Regions from separate parts of the Priestia sp. YIM B13490 genome, predicted to be linked through region 1. Evidence: riboswitches for the same ligand, from Rfam matches in the RefSeq annotation. Region 1 holds a riboswitch; the other holds the start of a gene.
What was found. A riboswitch is a leader RNA that binds a small molecule or an ion and turns the genes downstream of it on or off. The one in region 1 is predicted to bind cyclic di-GMP.
Positions count from the first base shown of each region.

Region 2: linked by a shared signal. The riboswitch ahead of ACFX4R_RS07645 (anti-repressor SinI family protein) and the one ahead of ACFX4R_RS27630 (anti-repressor SinI family protein) in region 1 are both predicted to bind cyclic di-GMP.

Region 1 is NZ_JBHZOT010000021.1:39,846-47,834, reverse strand. Features, by position in the region: gene ACFX4R_RS27665 (aureocin A53 family class IId bacteriocin) at 148-303, opposite strand; gene ACFX4R_RS27660 (PH domain-containing protein) at 591-1,088, shown strand; gene ACFX4R_RS27655 (PH domain-containing protein) at 1,089-2,525, shown strand; gene ACFX4R_RS27650 (hypothetical protein) at 2,488-2,805, shown strand; gene ACFX4R_RS27645 (L,D-transpeptidase) at 3,064-3,621, opposite strand; gene ACFX4R_RS27640 (AbrB/MazE/SpoVT family DNA-binding domain-containing protein) at 3,969-4,664, opposite strand; gene ACFX4R_RS27635 (anti-repressor SinI family protein) at 4,912-5,058, shown strand; gene ACFX4R_RS27630 (anti-repressor SinI family protein) at 5,090-5,212, opposite strand; cyclic di-GMP riboswitch class I at 5,232-5,316, opposite strand; partial or broken gene ACFX4R_RS27625 (RNA polymerase sigma factor) at 5,458-5,799, opposite strand; gene ACFX4R_RS27620 (hypothetical protein) at 5,991-6,149, shown strand; gene ACFX4R_RS27615 (helix-turn-helix transcriptional regulator) at 6,287-6,622, shown strand; gene ACFX4R_RS27610 (hypothetical protein) at 6,872-7,129, shown strand; gene ACFX4R_RS27605 (hypothetical protein) at 7,129-7,620, shown strand.
Region 2 is NZ_JBHZOT010000002.1:439,195-447,183, reverse strand. Features, by position in the region: gene ACFX4R_RS07655 (histidinol-phosphatase HisJ family protein) at 233-1,024, shown strand; gene ACFX4R_RS07650 (SMI1/KNR4 family protein) at 990-1,463, shown strand; gene ACFX4R_RS07645 (anti-repressor SinI family protein) at 1,510-1,632, opposite strand; cyclic di-GMP riboswitch class I at 1,653-1,739, opposite strand; gene ACFX4R_RS07640 (helix-turn-helix domain-containing protein) at 1,851-2,186, opposite strand; gene ACFX4R_RS07635 (acyltransferase family protein) at 2,500-3,660, shown strand; gene ACFX4R_RS07630 (YveK family protein) at 3,695-4,429, shown strand; gene ACFX4R_RS07625 (CpsD/CapB family tyrosine-protein kinase) at 4,419-5,051, shown strand; gene ACFX4R_RS07620 (sugar transferase) at 5,083-5,721, shown strand; gene ACFX4R_RS07615 (NAD-dependent epimerase/dehydratase family protein) at 5,734-6,684, shown strand; gene ACFX4R_RS07610 (oligosaccharide flippase family protein) at 6,694-7,989, shown strand, end outside.

The DNA.
Region 1 (7,989 bases):
AAACCTCGCTCTAGTATAAGATTTATGTTTATTGATGTACTGTAACCCTTGCAGCTATTATTGGGGTAATAACTGCAAGAGTTATTTGCATAGAAATAGATTACTAACAAGTAACGCTGTCCTATGTAAAGTTAGAAATAAATACTATTATCCAAATCTTTTTTTAATTTCTTCGTAGATCCATGTAAAAGAATAACCAATGTTCAGCCAATCGTTAATTTGGCTTTTGTGGTCCCAAGCCCATTTTACGTATTTTGAACCTTTAGAAGCTAACCATCCTACAAATTTCAAGAATAATGACATTTGGAAAAAACCTCCTCTCTACAAAACTATTATTACCATATTACAAGAAAACTTCCAAGTCAACTCCATAAATGTAATTTTATATAATTATTTGTCTTTTTTAATCGTTTTTACATATATTTAACATGGTAATATGTTGTATTTATTTGTTTTTTTATGTAAAATCATGAGTGGCTATATATATCTAATATGTAAAAAGCCATTCTATAGAGAATGGCTTAAAGGCTATTGGTGGAGATATATAATTCATCAAAAAATAGATTAAGTTAAACAGGAGATTCAGCAAAATGTTAAAAATTAAAGGAAATAAAGTATCCCCTTACTCAATTAAAATATGGAAATATCATGTCTGGATAATGTATCTTATTCTTTATATCATTGGTTTACTTGTTCTTTCACTATCCCTATATAGAGAGTGGGGGAATTTGGTGTTTTGGTTAACCACGTTATTAATAATAGTTCTATTAGTTGTGAATCTTTTAGAAATAAAATTTATAGTTCCTTTAAGGTTTAAGAACTTTAGTTATGTTATACAAGGGGAGTATATATCTATAAGGCAGGGTGGTATTTTTAAAAAAAATACCATTATTCCAGTTAATAAAATATATTATGTTAATAGAAAAAGCGGTCCTTTATTAGAGAAATACTCTTTAGAAAATATCGTTGTAGGAACATTAGCAGGTGAACATGTTATTCCATGTCTTACAGAAGAAAAATCTAATGAATTACAACAAAAAATAATCGATATTTGTGAAATAGTAGAGTATGAGGAGGAAAAAAATTAATTGAATAATATCTCTTTTAGACGTAATAGTATATTTCTCCTTCCTTACTCATTATTTGTACTTACTCGACAATATATTATTTTTTTTGCTATGCTTTTTTCTATTGGAAGTCAATATAGAGAAAATATTATTTTTAAAATCATATTTATATTTTCTATATGCATGATTATTGTTAATATTTTTAGGATTTTTATAGATTGGATAACTTTCAAATACCTTGTAGATGGTAAAGCTATTTATATTGAAAGTGGACTTTTTTTCAAAAAAAAGATTAAGTTATCATTTGATAAGATACAAAATGTCATGGAAAAAACTCCATTTACTTTTAAAGTATTAAAAATGACTTCTTTGAAGATAGATTCAGGAGTTGATACTGACGATGGCAAAATTGAATTAAAAATGATAAAAAAAAGTGAATGTAATGACATCCTAGAAAAGGTTACATTACTTTCAAAAAAAGAAGAATACAATATTCATGATAAATGTGAAGAAAATGATATGATATATCAAATTAATAATAAAGAAATTTTCATAATGTCTATTACGTCATTGAAATTAATTTTATTTATTCCTTTTTTGATGTCAATTTATCATCAGATTTCTGAATACTTTACTACTACATTGATCGATAAATATATAGACAGTTTAAAAGATTTAGCTAATTTGACGACCTTATCAATTATATTGTTAATATTAATATTCCTTTTATCTCTAATATATGGATATGTAGTAACCTATATTAAATTTGGTAAGTTTTCAGTATCTAGAGGATATGATAGCTTATACATAAAAAGTGGATTTATCAATTTAAAATTCAATTCAATTCCAATAGATAAGATTATATCTTTAAATTTCACTACAAATATCTTCTTTAATTGGTTAAAATATCATAAAGTTAAAGCAATTACATTAGGTGAAACATTTAATACAGAAGCAAATAACGCTTTGTTATTTCCATTTATTAAGAAAGAAAAAACAAAATCTTTATTAGAAAATATTACTCCTGATTTGTTAGATACAATTCTTTTAAAAAAACTTTCGTGGAAATCTGGGTTTTTAAATTTAATTTCTTATTGTCCTTTCATCATTATTTTGACTGCTTTACTTATTTTACAAAACTCTTTAAGTTTATTATTTATATCCATTATAATTATTCTACTATATCAATACTTTAAACAAACAAAAAAAAAATATGGGTTTAATTATAATAAGAAGATTATAAAATTACAATTTGGATTTTTTGTAAAGAAAACTTATATAACAAGCTTTGATAATATAGAGCAAATAGTGATTAAACAAGGTATTTTACAAAAGTGTTTTGGTACTTGTAGTTTAATCATATTTATAAAAACTAATCAAACTAAATGTTTTAGGATTCAAAATATACTGTATAGCGATTGTGAAAAAATTTATAACTTATTCACCAACAAGGATTAATAAATTTATCCTTGTATTTATAGAGTTAAAAGAAGAAGAGAAAGAAAGTGTTATTTCATCTTATTCTTCATCGTCAATTACTGCTGTTGCTTATCATGCGGAAAAGTGTGTAGAGGAATGGTATAGGAAACAATATGGTGATGTAGAACCCCAAAATGACTGGAAGGAATCGTATTACGATTTCCTTGTTACTCCAAAAGACGGAAAACAGATTACAGTAACTATTAAATATAAAAGAGAGTTCTATCCAAAACAAGTAAGATCTCCCCTAAAAGATTAACATACTTTTGGAAGGAGTCTGATATTTACGAAAAACATGTTGTATTTGTGATAGATGATTTAAAAAATAATTTCCTTTCCAAAAGCATGGACTTAGAGTTTAATATTAATAAGAATACTAAAGTAATATTAGGGTATATTGGACCTGCAAACAGTTTTGTTCCTGTAAGTGAATATTAAGGTTAGTTCTAGCATAATACTGAAAATAACTAAAAAAAGAACAGAAACTCTATAAACTAATGTAGAGTTTCTGTTCTTTCTAATTCCTTTTTAAATGATAACCTTTAAACTTATAACCATATACGCTCGTAAGATCAACAAAGCTCTTATAGGAATACGTAATAGCAACCGGTGTGCCTATTTGGACTTTGTCATAAAGCTTTTCAATGTCTGCATTATGCATTCTCACGCAACCTTGACTCACATACTTCCCAATGCTACTTTCATTGTTGTTTCCATAAATGTCGTATGTATCACCATACGTACCATTTGCATTTAACCCTAACCAACGTTTTCCTAATGGATTGCGAGGATCGCCTCTAGGAATATGACCTGTATAATAAGGACGATTTTTAATCTTGTTCACGACTTTAAAAAAGCCAACAGGCGTTTTATCCCATGTTTTCGTTGCCACTGGATCAACGATTTCAATATAACCATTATGAAAATATGCAAGCTTGTTGTAGTACTTGTTAATGATGATTAAATCTTGATTCGCTGGTTTACTTGCAGCTTCTGTTTTCCTCTGATTTACTCCACATAATGCGACCATTAATAAGGTAAGAACGATCATTGATTTAATAAGAATGTCCTTCATAAAAACTCTCCTCTTTTTTATATTTTTATAAGAAACGAAAAAAGCACCTTCCAATTAGAAAGTGCTTTTTCGTCACAATCATTTATAAATAAAAACCTAGTTAATTTGCGACTTTGACATGCAGAGAAACGCTCTCTGACGAAATTAACTTTTGTTTTACGTGTAATTTCCCATTCGATGCAATTTTCAGGACTCTAGACAAATGCTCATTTTCTTACTTTTATTGGCTCCTGTTGAAAAAGCAAAGTAGTTTTCCTTCTATTACAAAATTATTAGTAACCTGAATTCAAATCATAAAAGAAGACCTCTATTTCTTCTGGATATAAGTTTTTAACTCTTATTTCGTTCTAAATAGCTTTCTTTATAACTAACTTATCTCCTATTATTTTAACTTCCAGAATGTCACCGTTATTAATGTTTAAGTAATCCCTTAGCTTTTTAGGTATGTTTAAACATTTATCTTTGTTTACTACGCGTGATTGCCCAGTAGAAAAAAGATTTCCTTCTGTAAAAAACTCATATTGGTGTTTTTTTGCAACAATGGTGTCTTGGTCTTTAGTAAAGAACTGTAATTGCATATTTACTTCTAAATTTAAAGATTTTAATAAAAAATTAGGAATCCTTATCTTTCCTTCCTTTATTTCAAGTAAAGATAACTTATTTAATTCAGGTTCCATAGATTCCTTTAGTACACTCGTGGATTTATTCGGTTTTCTTTTTTTGTAGAAAATAATACTCTTGTTAATTAATTTAACTCCTATTTTTTCACATAAGTTCATATCATGTATTTCGCGGAGTATCTTTGGAATTACAATGTAGCCTAAATGATCAATAGTTCTAATTAAATTGTTTAACTTCATTTTTTTCTTCAAAAATACTGGTGAAGCTTCAATCTGCTTTATAACAAAATAATTTTTGTAGTTAAAGAATTGTATTGTAGCAGATGGCTGAATATTAGCATGCTTTAAAAACAGGGGTGATATCTTCACCCTCCCCGTATTATCGATTATTAGGTAATCTTTAGGTAATTTGTTCTCTTTCACTAATAAAATTCCTTTCAAATGTAATTCTATAAACGAGGGTTAACTTTGAATCCACTTACCATTCATTTTTTATGTATTTATTAGCCTACATATGTTATTAAATGTTGATTTTTCATAAGCTAAATAACTAAATTAAGTCCCAAATATAAGAAACCGGTAAGCTAAAAGTAATAATTTTGTCATTATGGGTTATATCGGAAATTGATTTGTTTTATAATAGGACAAGTTATGAAGGAGGAATATTACAATGAATAATTTAAATCATGATACTACCCTTTGCCAGGAATGGCTAGCTTTAGTTAAAGAAGCGATGAATTCTAACGTTACTCAAGAGGAATTTAAGGAGTTTTTGAATAGAAAATCCCAAGAATTAAATGCCCATAAACAACATTAATTATAATTAATGTTGTTTATGGGCAAGGTATCTATTTGCTTTCTAAGAACTTCTTAATTTCCTCAATGGTTAATCCCAATTCCCTAGCTTCCTTTATAAGTTTGATCCATTCTTGATTTAGTTCTTGTGCTACTAATTGTCCTTTACTGTCCATAAAAATTACCTCCAGATATTCAGGGGGTTCAGCTTCCATAGCCACTTGACCTTAGACCTGTAGCTTTGCATCCTAACCTTTCAACTAGTTTGCCTTTATCTCAATATGTAAATTTATAAATATCTTACTATATAATGGGTGTCGAATTATGTCAAAATAAGTCTCGTCATTTATTTTTAAAAACCCTTTATAACATATTTTTAATTAATATAAACCGCATTACAGAAACTAAATAAAGAATCTAACTAACTATTGCCGTGCTTCGCATACATCTTTCCTAACAAAAATTTTTCTCGATGAAGCCTCGCCTTAACTGTTCCCACGCTAATATTTAAGGTGGTAGCAATCTCTCCATATGGTAAGTCTTTAAAATAAAAATAAGAAATAACATACTGGTATTTATCTGGTAAATACTTTATTCTTTTACAAAGCTCTTCATTTTCCAACCTCTCTATTATAAATTGTTCCAAAATGATTGTATTGTTGCTCTGTACGTATTGGGCCCTCTCTATATAGTTAGAGGATGCTATTGGTTTATTCTTTACTCTTCTTAAAAAATCAATACTCTGATTAACGGTAACACGATATAACCATGCATACGCTGAATTTTACTGTCTTTTCCTTCTATCTGTAGAAGCTGATAATACTTAATCCACACCTGCTGTACAATATCTTCGGCTATATGGGTGAATTTTATTGACTATGGAATTATTATCCTTTAAACTAAATACAAGTCACTCATTTGAGTGACTTGTATTTAAAGAGTGTGAGGGATTATATGACTAAAACACCGTCTGGATTTAAGCGTTTGAATGCTGATATTCCCGAAGAATTGTTCAAGGAATTTGCAAAGAGATGTATTGAAGAAGGTGTGAGCAAAAAAGAATTTCTTGTTCAACTTTTGGAGAAAGAACTCTTTAAAGATTCAAAGAAGTAAGGGGAAAAACAAAATAAAAGGGCACTTTCCCTGCCAGGAAAGCACCCCATGTAGAACTCGTAAGGACTTCTATTATAACATGGGTTTCCCTCAAAAAACAGGAGGCTCTTATCATCGATCAAAGTGAAAAACTTTTAATGGGAATTGAACATATTTTGAGTATGGCATGTGATTTAGTGGATGAAGTTGCTCAACTAAAACGTGTAGAAGAAGAATGCAAAATCCTGAAAGAAAAAGTATTTCTCAATCAATTTACCGTTGCTGAACAACAAGTTTTTGAGCTTGCTTTAGATGGATATTCTGGACGAGAAATGCAGTTAATTCCGTCTAAAGAAGAAGCCACAATTAAATCACAAAGACAAATTATTATACGCAAATTAGGTGTATCCTCAATGAAAGAAGCTGTTAAAAAATTTCAACATTTAGAGTACGAATCATCAAAAAACTTCTTCAATCTCGATAAACTGGTGTGACCTGCAGAGGAACTTCACATCACCAGAATATACACCATAAGTTACCTGTAAAGTGGACTTTATATCCACACTATATACTCAGAAAGGAACCTTAAAGCGTGCACCTAAGCAACTTTCGTGGTATCACGGTGAAGCTAGGCTCTGCCTAGCCCCACACACCCTGTGGGGGCAAAAACCCCTTATGCTCTTCAAGATGTTTTTTACGTTTTTTATGTTGATGCAATAAAAACACAGAAAAGGAGAACAAATATGGAGATTAAAGTGAGAAATGTATGTCCAGTTGCTGTGAGTAAATTAGATCGTTTAGCCAAAGAAAAAAGTCTTTCTCGACAAGCTTTTTTGAAAGAACAAATTGAAACATTATCGATTATGGAAGAAGTAGAAAAGCAAGAACAAGCTATTGATGAGTTGTATGATCGAACCATAGAGACCATGCAAAGATGCTCAGATGCGATGACAAATATGGATCGTACATTCAATAAACTCTTTGGGGAGGATGAAGAATAATGACAGCAAGCAAACACAGAAGAATGATTTCTTTAAGTGAAGAAGCTGATGAATATCTTCATAAACATATGAAAGAAAGAGGCTATCGTTTTCCTGGGGATGCCATTGCAGATATCATTCGAAAATATGAACGATTAAAAAATAATGAGCCCGATGAAACATTTTTAGATGCTGCTACAATTGATGCAATAGGTCAGGCTTACCTGAAAAGAGCAAATGGATTTTACCAGTACTTAGACGATGAGTTAAGTGAGATAAAAGAAACGACAAAGAACATACAAATAGACACTCGGGTATTAATGGAGCTCGTTAATAATTTATACGATCATTTAAATATTCAAAAGTTTAAGTCTACACAGTTCGATGAAACAGAAGCTACTAAGAAAGCGAAAAGAGTTGCGCTACACAAGATTCAAGAAGAAAAAATGCAGTTCAGAGAAAAAAGAAAACGGGAAGCAGCAGAAGAAATGGATCATTTATTTGAAGATTAATCTTAGAGTTTATAAAAGAAGGCCTTAGCCTGCTTTTATAAACTTCTCTTTTTTAGAATGAAGTCGCATAAAGACAGTTTGTACTGAAAGTTTTTTGACGAAAGTCTACTAAAAAAAGGACCTTCGTGATTAAAATAACTTTAATATAGATAACTTATTAGTTTTAAATCAGGTAATTGGATATAAGAGCATTTAAAGGTCAGTGAATCCCTTCAACAGATTATGGTATGAGAAACTATTCATAACCTCTTTAGCAGTCTTATACGAAACATATGAAGTTCGTGAATCTACCCTAACTTACATCTCCTCATTTTATTTTAAATACAGCAATGGAAATCCAATCAACTATGTATCCCCTTTTTCTACAGT
Region 2 (7,989 bases), on a different contig from region 1:
TTCTTCTTTCCTTTCTCTTTTGTAAGTAAAAGTTGTTTGTCAAGTTGTATGTCAGAACATCTGCTATATTAAGTTAGTTTATAAGAAAAGAAGGATTACTGGAAGAGGAAAAATATCTTTTTTTAGTGGAAATTCTTTTGATGAACAAAAAAAGGTGGGGGAGGCGGTAGAAGGGTCTCTATGTGCAGTAAGAGCAGGAGAAATGTATAATAGACCTAGAGGTGACTAAATTATGTATCTAGTAGACTACCATCATCACACGAACAATTCATTTGACTCACAGGCAGTCATGAAAGAAGTATGCGAACAAGCTGTAAAAAACGGCATAAACGAAATTTGTTTTACCGAACACTTTTCATTAAATCCACTAGCGCCAACGTACGGTCATATGGATTTTGATAAATATGAACGAGAACTAACTGAATGCAGAGATCAATTTCAAAATCAGCTAGTGATTAAAAAAGGAATTGAAATTTGTGAGCCGCATTATTTAAAAGAGAAGTATCAGGAAACGATGAAGCAAGAGAAATTTGATTTTATTTTAGGTTCGGTGCATAACATTAATAACATCAAGCTCCGTAAACATTTGGAGCTTAATGATAAAGAAGCAATTTACCGCGCTTATTTTAACGAAATGCATAAGCTAGTAAGCGAAGCGGATATTGACGTGTTGGCTCATTTAGATTTAATGAAGCGCTATGCATTTGAGCAATACGGCATTTTCGACTTTCATCAGTTCAAAGATATTCTTGCAGATATCTTAAAAAAAGCAATTGATCGTAATATTGGAATTGAAATTAACACTTCAGGTATGAGAGGGAAGCTGGGCGAAGCATTGCCGGCACTTGAAGTTGTTGGGCTGTACCGCGATTTAGGCGGAGAAATCTTAACAATTGGATCTGATTCACACTTTGCCGAAACCGTAGGAGCACATATGAAAGAAGCAGTTGAAATGGCAAAACAGTGCGGATTTACGGAGATTTATACGTTTGATCAACGCAAACCAAAAGGAATTCGTATTTAATATGAGTGTATTTGACTTTCTTCATAATGAAAAGCATAAATTTCTTCCATTGAAAGCAAAAGAGATAGAAGCTGCGGAGCAAAGATTAGGAGCAAAATTCCCGGCAGAGCTCCGTCAATTTTATTTGGAAATAGGATATGGCTTTGCAAATAGGGATGAAACAACTGCTTTTCAGCGAATTATAGATCCGGACAGCGCAGTAGACTTGCATTTACGTGAAGACTTTTACGAGCATGATCCTGATTTAGATATGTATGATGAAAGAGAAGGCTTTATTTTCTTTGAAGTCGTAGAAGGATTGTATTTTGAAGCAAGGTGGGGCACAGAGGCTGCTTCGCCAGTGTACTTTATGGATACACGTATTTCAGACTCTCTCCAAGCGTTTTTTGAGCAGCTCGATAACAACGCCCATTTCTATGAGAAAATGTTAGAAGAATAATAATAACTGTAAAAAGCACGCTCTGATTAGAGCGTGCTTTTTTAATTTAGTTCTGCTTAAGCTCCGATAAAAATTTCCGGACTTCTTCGATGGTCAGACCCAGCTTGCGGGCTGTTTCCATAAGACTTACCCACTCTTGATCGATTGACAGTACATGTTCTTTTTTCATTACGATTCATCCACCCTTTGCCAGGGAACCCAGCTATCGTAGCCGAAAGCGGCCTTAGACCTGAAGCTTTGCGTCACTATTTTTCAATAGTTTTGCCCTTATCTGGATAATTTGTAATAGTATTCTTAGTATACAGTTATTTTACAAAATAATATTTGTAAAAGATGTCGAAATAGGTCGATTATAACAAAAAAATTAAACGTTCGTGAATGGACCTATCAGTTTGTTTTACGGAACTTTAAATAATACTGAAATTCAATAAATTCTTCTTTGGTCATGCCGTCTTGAATGGCTCGTTCAATTAAATGAAGCCACTCTAGATTGAGGGCTGGCTTTGAAGTTAGAGCTGGACAGCTGATGTCTCCCTCAATTAATTCATCAATCGTTGTGTGAAGAGAAGACGCGATTTTATCAAGCATTTGAAGAGAAGGATTATTATTTAACCCTTTTTCTAAATGAGACAAATACGATTTTGAAATATTGGCTTCTTCAGCCAAGCGTGTAATAGAATAGCCTTTTTTTAGTCGCAAATTCTTAATCTTTTCTCCTATCACATTCAGTTCATCCTCTTCTTATAGGTTTTTTGTTCATTATAACGCATATTTGTGCATTGTGTGTAAATAAAAATATAAAATAAATAATATTTTGTTCTTTATAAAGAATAAAATAGGCCAAAATATCTATTCTTGATGCGGGTATATTATGCTATACTTCACTTACAAATTGTTCTTTATTAAGAATATTTGTCGATTTATCACTTTTTTATTCGCTATAGTGAACGTTTTGTATAGTACGCTAGCGCTATATGAAATGATCCTTGCGCGATAAAGAGATAACATTATTTATTAAATTAGGATAGGAGATTACATGGAAAAAAGATATGTAGAACTTGATTCTTTAAGAGGATTAGCAGCTCTTTTTGTTGTGATAAATCATTATCTCATGATTTATCCAAGCTTCAGCGAGTATAGGTATGACGGTGATTCTTCTTTTTTACTGTCCATGGTAAAAGAAAGCCCGCTGCGGATATTGTTCAGCAGTGGAAATGAATCAGTTGTTTTGTTTTTTGTCTTAAGCGGATTTGTTTTAGCACTGCCGTTTTATGGGCGTTCTTCTTTTCGGTATGAGAACTATCTTGTAAGAAGAATTTGCCGAATTTATCTTCCTTACTTGTTTGCGGTGTGTGTGGCTATTTTATGCAAAATCTTATTTAGCCAAGGTGGGATTTCACAGTTAAGCCAATGGTTTAATCATTCATGGATCACAAACGAGTCGCCAAGTTTACTTCTTCAGCACTTCTTTTTAATTGGCACATTTAACACAGACGCTTACAACAATGTTATTTGGTCGCTTGTTCATGAAATGAGAATTTCAATTATTTTTCCTCTTTTAATGATTCTTTTGCTGCGAATGGACGCAAAGAAAATCATGATGCTATTGTTTTTCGTTTTTGTTTCATCATCAGCGCTATTACTGCTTAATCAATCAAACTTAGAGCCTACGAACTTCTTGCTTTCTTATCATTATTTGCTTTTATTCGCCGCGGGTGCAGTTACGGCGAAATACCGAGATTTTTTTATTCAACTTTATCTGAAAATTGGCACATTTAAAAAGGGTCTTATCGTTCTGATTGCATTTACCTGTTATTTATCTGAAGGCATTATGGGAAATTACGCGATCACCAATAACTTTTTATGCCGCAATCTAGCAGTGATGGTAGGGAGCTGTATGTTCATTATTATCGCTTTAGCATCGCCGGCAGCTTCAAAGGTTTTACGTACAGGAGTGCTGTCGTTTCTAGGTAAAGTTTCGTACAGCTTATATTTAACTCATCTCATCGTGCTGTTTTCGTTGCTGTATTTGTTACACGGGCTTTTGCCGTACTGGAGCATTCTAAGCATTTGTTTCCTTTTATCACTGGCAATGGCTTCCGTCACGTATCATTTTGTTGAAAAGCCTTCCAGCAGATTAGGGAAATTCCTCACAAGAAACAAAGTTGTTTTCGGCGGAGCAGTGAGTCGTAAGTAACAGAGAGATAAAAGCGTATGGAGGTGAGTTTACGATGCAGGATAAAATTCAGCTAAAGGATTTTTTTCGAATTTTAAAAAGAAGATGGCTTACGATGCTTTTAGTCATAGTCATTACGAGTATGAGCATCACAACTATCTGTTTCTATCTACTAAAGCCTACGTATCAAGCATCTACTCAAGTACTTGTTAATCAAGCAACATCTAAAAATGTAGATGAGATTGCTAATATTACACAGCTGAATACCCAATTAATTTCTTCGTATATCGATTTTATTAAAAGTCCGATGATCATAAACGGTGTAAAAGACGAATTAAAGTTAACTATTTCTAATAAAAAGCTGAGTGAACAAATTACGATTGATCATAACGAAAATTCTCAATTTGTCACGATTACCGTAAGAAACGAGAATTCGAAAACAGTAAGTGAAATCGCAAATAAAGTAGCTCTTCTTTCAAAAGATCAAGCGATGAAGTTAATGAAAGGAAGCAACATTCAAGTATTAACCGAACCGTCGCAGAGCCTTAAAGTATTCCCAAAGCCGCTGCCGGTTGCAGCTATTACTATCTTGGTCAGTCTGTTGGTAGGAATAGCGGGAGCGATGTTGAGAGAATATCTTGATAGTACAGTACGAAATGAACAAGATATTCAAGAACTTATCGGACTTCCGATTATTGGACATATCGAGCTGGAGTCTCGAAAAATGAAGCGAAACCAAAAGCAAGGCAGTGATCAGGCAAAGGCAAGGAGGGAGAAGCTTGAGTTTTAAACAAAAAAAGTATCCATTTTCACTGTATCAAGATGCCAAAACCATCAACCAAACAAATATGATTCGAAAAAATGTTGAGGTGCTGCTGAATAGTGAAGCCAAATGCCTGACAATCACATCAGCGGAAGTGAACGATAAAAAGCCGCTTATGACGGCAAAGCTAGGGATTTCATTTGCTGAACAAGGAAAAAATGTTCTTCTTATTGACGGAAACGTGCATTGTCCTTCTCTTCATCAGCTCTTTGACCTTGGAAGTTCAGAAGGATTAACGGATGTATTAGTAAACGGGAAAGGCCGGCATGTACCCATTAAACAAACGTCATACAAAGGACTGGATGTGCTTCCGGCCGGATCTCACTTTCGAAACGCATCCACACTATTTGTTTCCAAGTACTTTGATGAGCTCATAAAAAGATGGAAAGAAGAATACGATTTGATTCTTTTTGAAACACCTCAGTTTTTAGAAGAGACCGATTCTCATATTCTTGCAGCAAAATGTGATGCGACCATGCTCATTGTGGAAGAGCGCAAAACAAAACTAGATGCCGTTGTTAAAACGAAAAATATGCTGGAAAAAGCGCGCATTCATGTGCTAGGCGTTATTTGGAGTCCGTCTCACTAGCTCCTCATTTTATATAGAAGGAAGTGAAACGATGAATCAAATTGTCTCGAAAACGACCGGTGATTCCGATGTGCTAAAAAAAGACTTTCCGCTTTTTTACTTGCTGTGTAAACGCGTATGTGATATTGCAATTTCGCTTATGGCATTTGTGGTATTACTGCCTGTCATTTTGTTATTTGCGCTCATTGTGATGATTGAAACACCGGGTTCACCTTTCTTTCTTCAAGAGCGTCTAGGTCAAAGCGGCAGGCCATTTACGATTATGAAGCTGCGTTCGATGTACAGCGACGCTGAAAAAAACGGAGCGCAGTGGGCCGTTAAAAATGACAGCCGCGTTACCAAAGTAGGAAAGCTGATTCGCCAAACGCGAATTGATGAACTGCCTCAGCTGTGGAATGTGTTAAAAGGCGATATGTCGATTGTGGGGCCACGACCTGAAAGAGCCGTATTTATAGAAGAGTTTCAAAAAACACTTCCTTCGTTTAGCCAGCGGCTTGCTGTTAAGCCTGGACTAACAGGCTGGGCGCAAATTAACGGAGGATATGAGCTAACGCCAGCAGAAAAGCTGGAGCTCGATCTTTACTACATTCAACATACGAATATACGGTTTGACGTGAAGATTATGATAAAAACGCTAAGAGTCATTGTAACAGGAGACGGATCAAGATAGGAGAGGGATAACATGAAAAGAGTACTAGTTACAGGCGGATGCGGTTTTATTGGGTCACATATGGTAGAGCTTCTTTATCAAAACGGATTTGAAGTAAAGGTAATCGACAATCTATCAACGGGAAAAATAGCAAACTTAGAAAATCGAGGTATTTCTTTTCACTACGGAGATATTGTGAGTGAAGAATTAGATAAAGTATTTGCCGAGTTTAAACCTCATTATGTTGTTCACCAAGCGGCTCAAGTGAGCGTGGCTCATTCCGTTACTAATTTTCATCATGACGCCAATGTTAATATTCAAGGGACGATCAACATTATTAATGCATGCAAAAAACACGGAGCTGAAAAAATCATTTTTGCTTCATCAGCTGCCGTGTACGGAAATACGAACGTTACTCCAATTACGCTTGCTCACCCAACGAGTCCAGCTTCACCTTACGGATTGTCAAAGTTTACGTCTGAAGAATATTTAAAGCTTGCTAAACAGCTGTATGATATTGATTACGTGATTCTTCGCTACAGCAACGTGTATGGCCCACGGCAAAATTCACAGGGGGAAGGCGGCGTAATTTCAATCTTTTTTGACCGGTTTGTTACGAACCAACAGCCGATTATTTACGGAAGCGGCCGTCAAACAAGAGATTTTATTTACGTGGAAGACGTGAGCCAGGCGTGTTTACAAGCCATTCAGTATGAAGGATGCGGCACGTTTAATATTTCCAATAACAGCAGCATCAGCATCAACGAACTCTTTTTTACGATGAAAAGCATATCCGGCAGTCACTTAACACCTGCTTATCACAGCGTGCGTGAAGGTGATATTGCAGACAGCAGACTGTGCAACAAAGAAAGCATCAAAGTATTAAAGTGGTCGCCTGCTTTTACGCTTGAAAAAGGCTTAGCTAAAACGTATGACTACTATCACGAAACGCTAGCTCAGCGATTTGCTAAAACGATGGAGTAAGAGGAATGTATGAAGAAAAATTCCATTTGGAAAAACATTGTTCATTTATTTATTAGTACCGTTGTATCACGTTTGTTAAATGCAGCTGCGCTTATCGTGCTGGCACAGTATTTAAGCGCAGCTAGTTACGGCAGCTTCAGCGTAGCGCTAGCTTTTGCGATGATATTGGGCTACTTTACCGACGTTGGATTAAGCAATACGGTGCTTCGTGAAGGCTCTAAAAAACAAGCAGACGTGGATCATCTTTTGTCATCGTATTTGAAAATGAGAATTTTGCTTTTGCTTGCGACGTTTGCAGGGGCATATATAGTGATTTCCTTGTTTTATCACGAACCGTCACTTGTAAAAATGATGTACTACTTGATTGTACCGATGGTGACAGGACTTGCAATGCAAAGCATAGGGATTACGTATTTTCAGCTTACTGAACAAATGCATCATTTAGGAGCCATTCGAATCTACTCAGCTCTTTTGCTAGTGGTTCTGCTGACGGTTGGAATGCTGATGCATACAAGCCCGTTTTTTATTTCGTTTTTGTTTGGCTTTTCCTATCTTTTAGCAGGAGTGTACGGACTGTGGATGGTGAGAAAAAGAGTATCGTTTAATTTGAAAAAGAAAATTCAACGCGGACTGTTAAAAAATATCGGCTCCTTTATTGTAAGCGGACTGTTGATTATGCTGCTGCCGCAGCTTGGTCCAATCGTATTAGAAAATACGATTCCGCTTGCAGCCGTCGGCGTGTTTGCCGTTGCGTACCGTATTCCATCGGCGCTGTATCAAGTTCCAGGAATTGTGGCAGGTGCGTTTTATCCGGTATTGTTTCGTCACTATAATCACCAGCAGGCAGATAAACATTTAGAGTTAAATATTCTTCAAGTGAAGCTTATGAGTTTAGTAGGGATGCTAACAGCGCTTCCTTTTTATCATTTATCCGATCTTGCCGTGTCGTTATTGTTCGGAGATAAATGGGCTGCGGCTGGAGGTGCGTTAAAGTGGCTGTCGCTGATGCTGATTTTCCAAGGCTTAAGCGTAGCACTAGCAGACGGCTTAACAACAAAAGGACTTCAAGGAAGAAGAACGGGCGTTCAGCTGGTTGCTGTTGTATCGGGAATTGCTTTTTACTACTTTTTAAGCTCTGCTTATTCTGTGATGGGAGCCGTGTATGCCGCGCTTTTAATTGAAGGAATTTTATTTATCGGCTGCTGGTTATGCAATCCAGAAAGAGTCATCATTATGCACAAAACCTTTCCCATTTTTGTTTGTTTATTTGGCAGTACGATTGTGCTTACTACGCTCCTGTTTTCG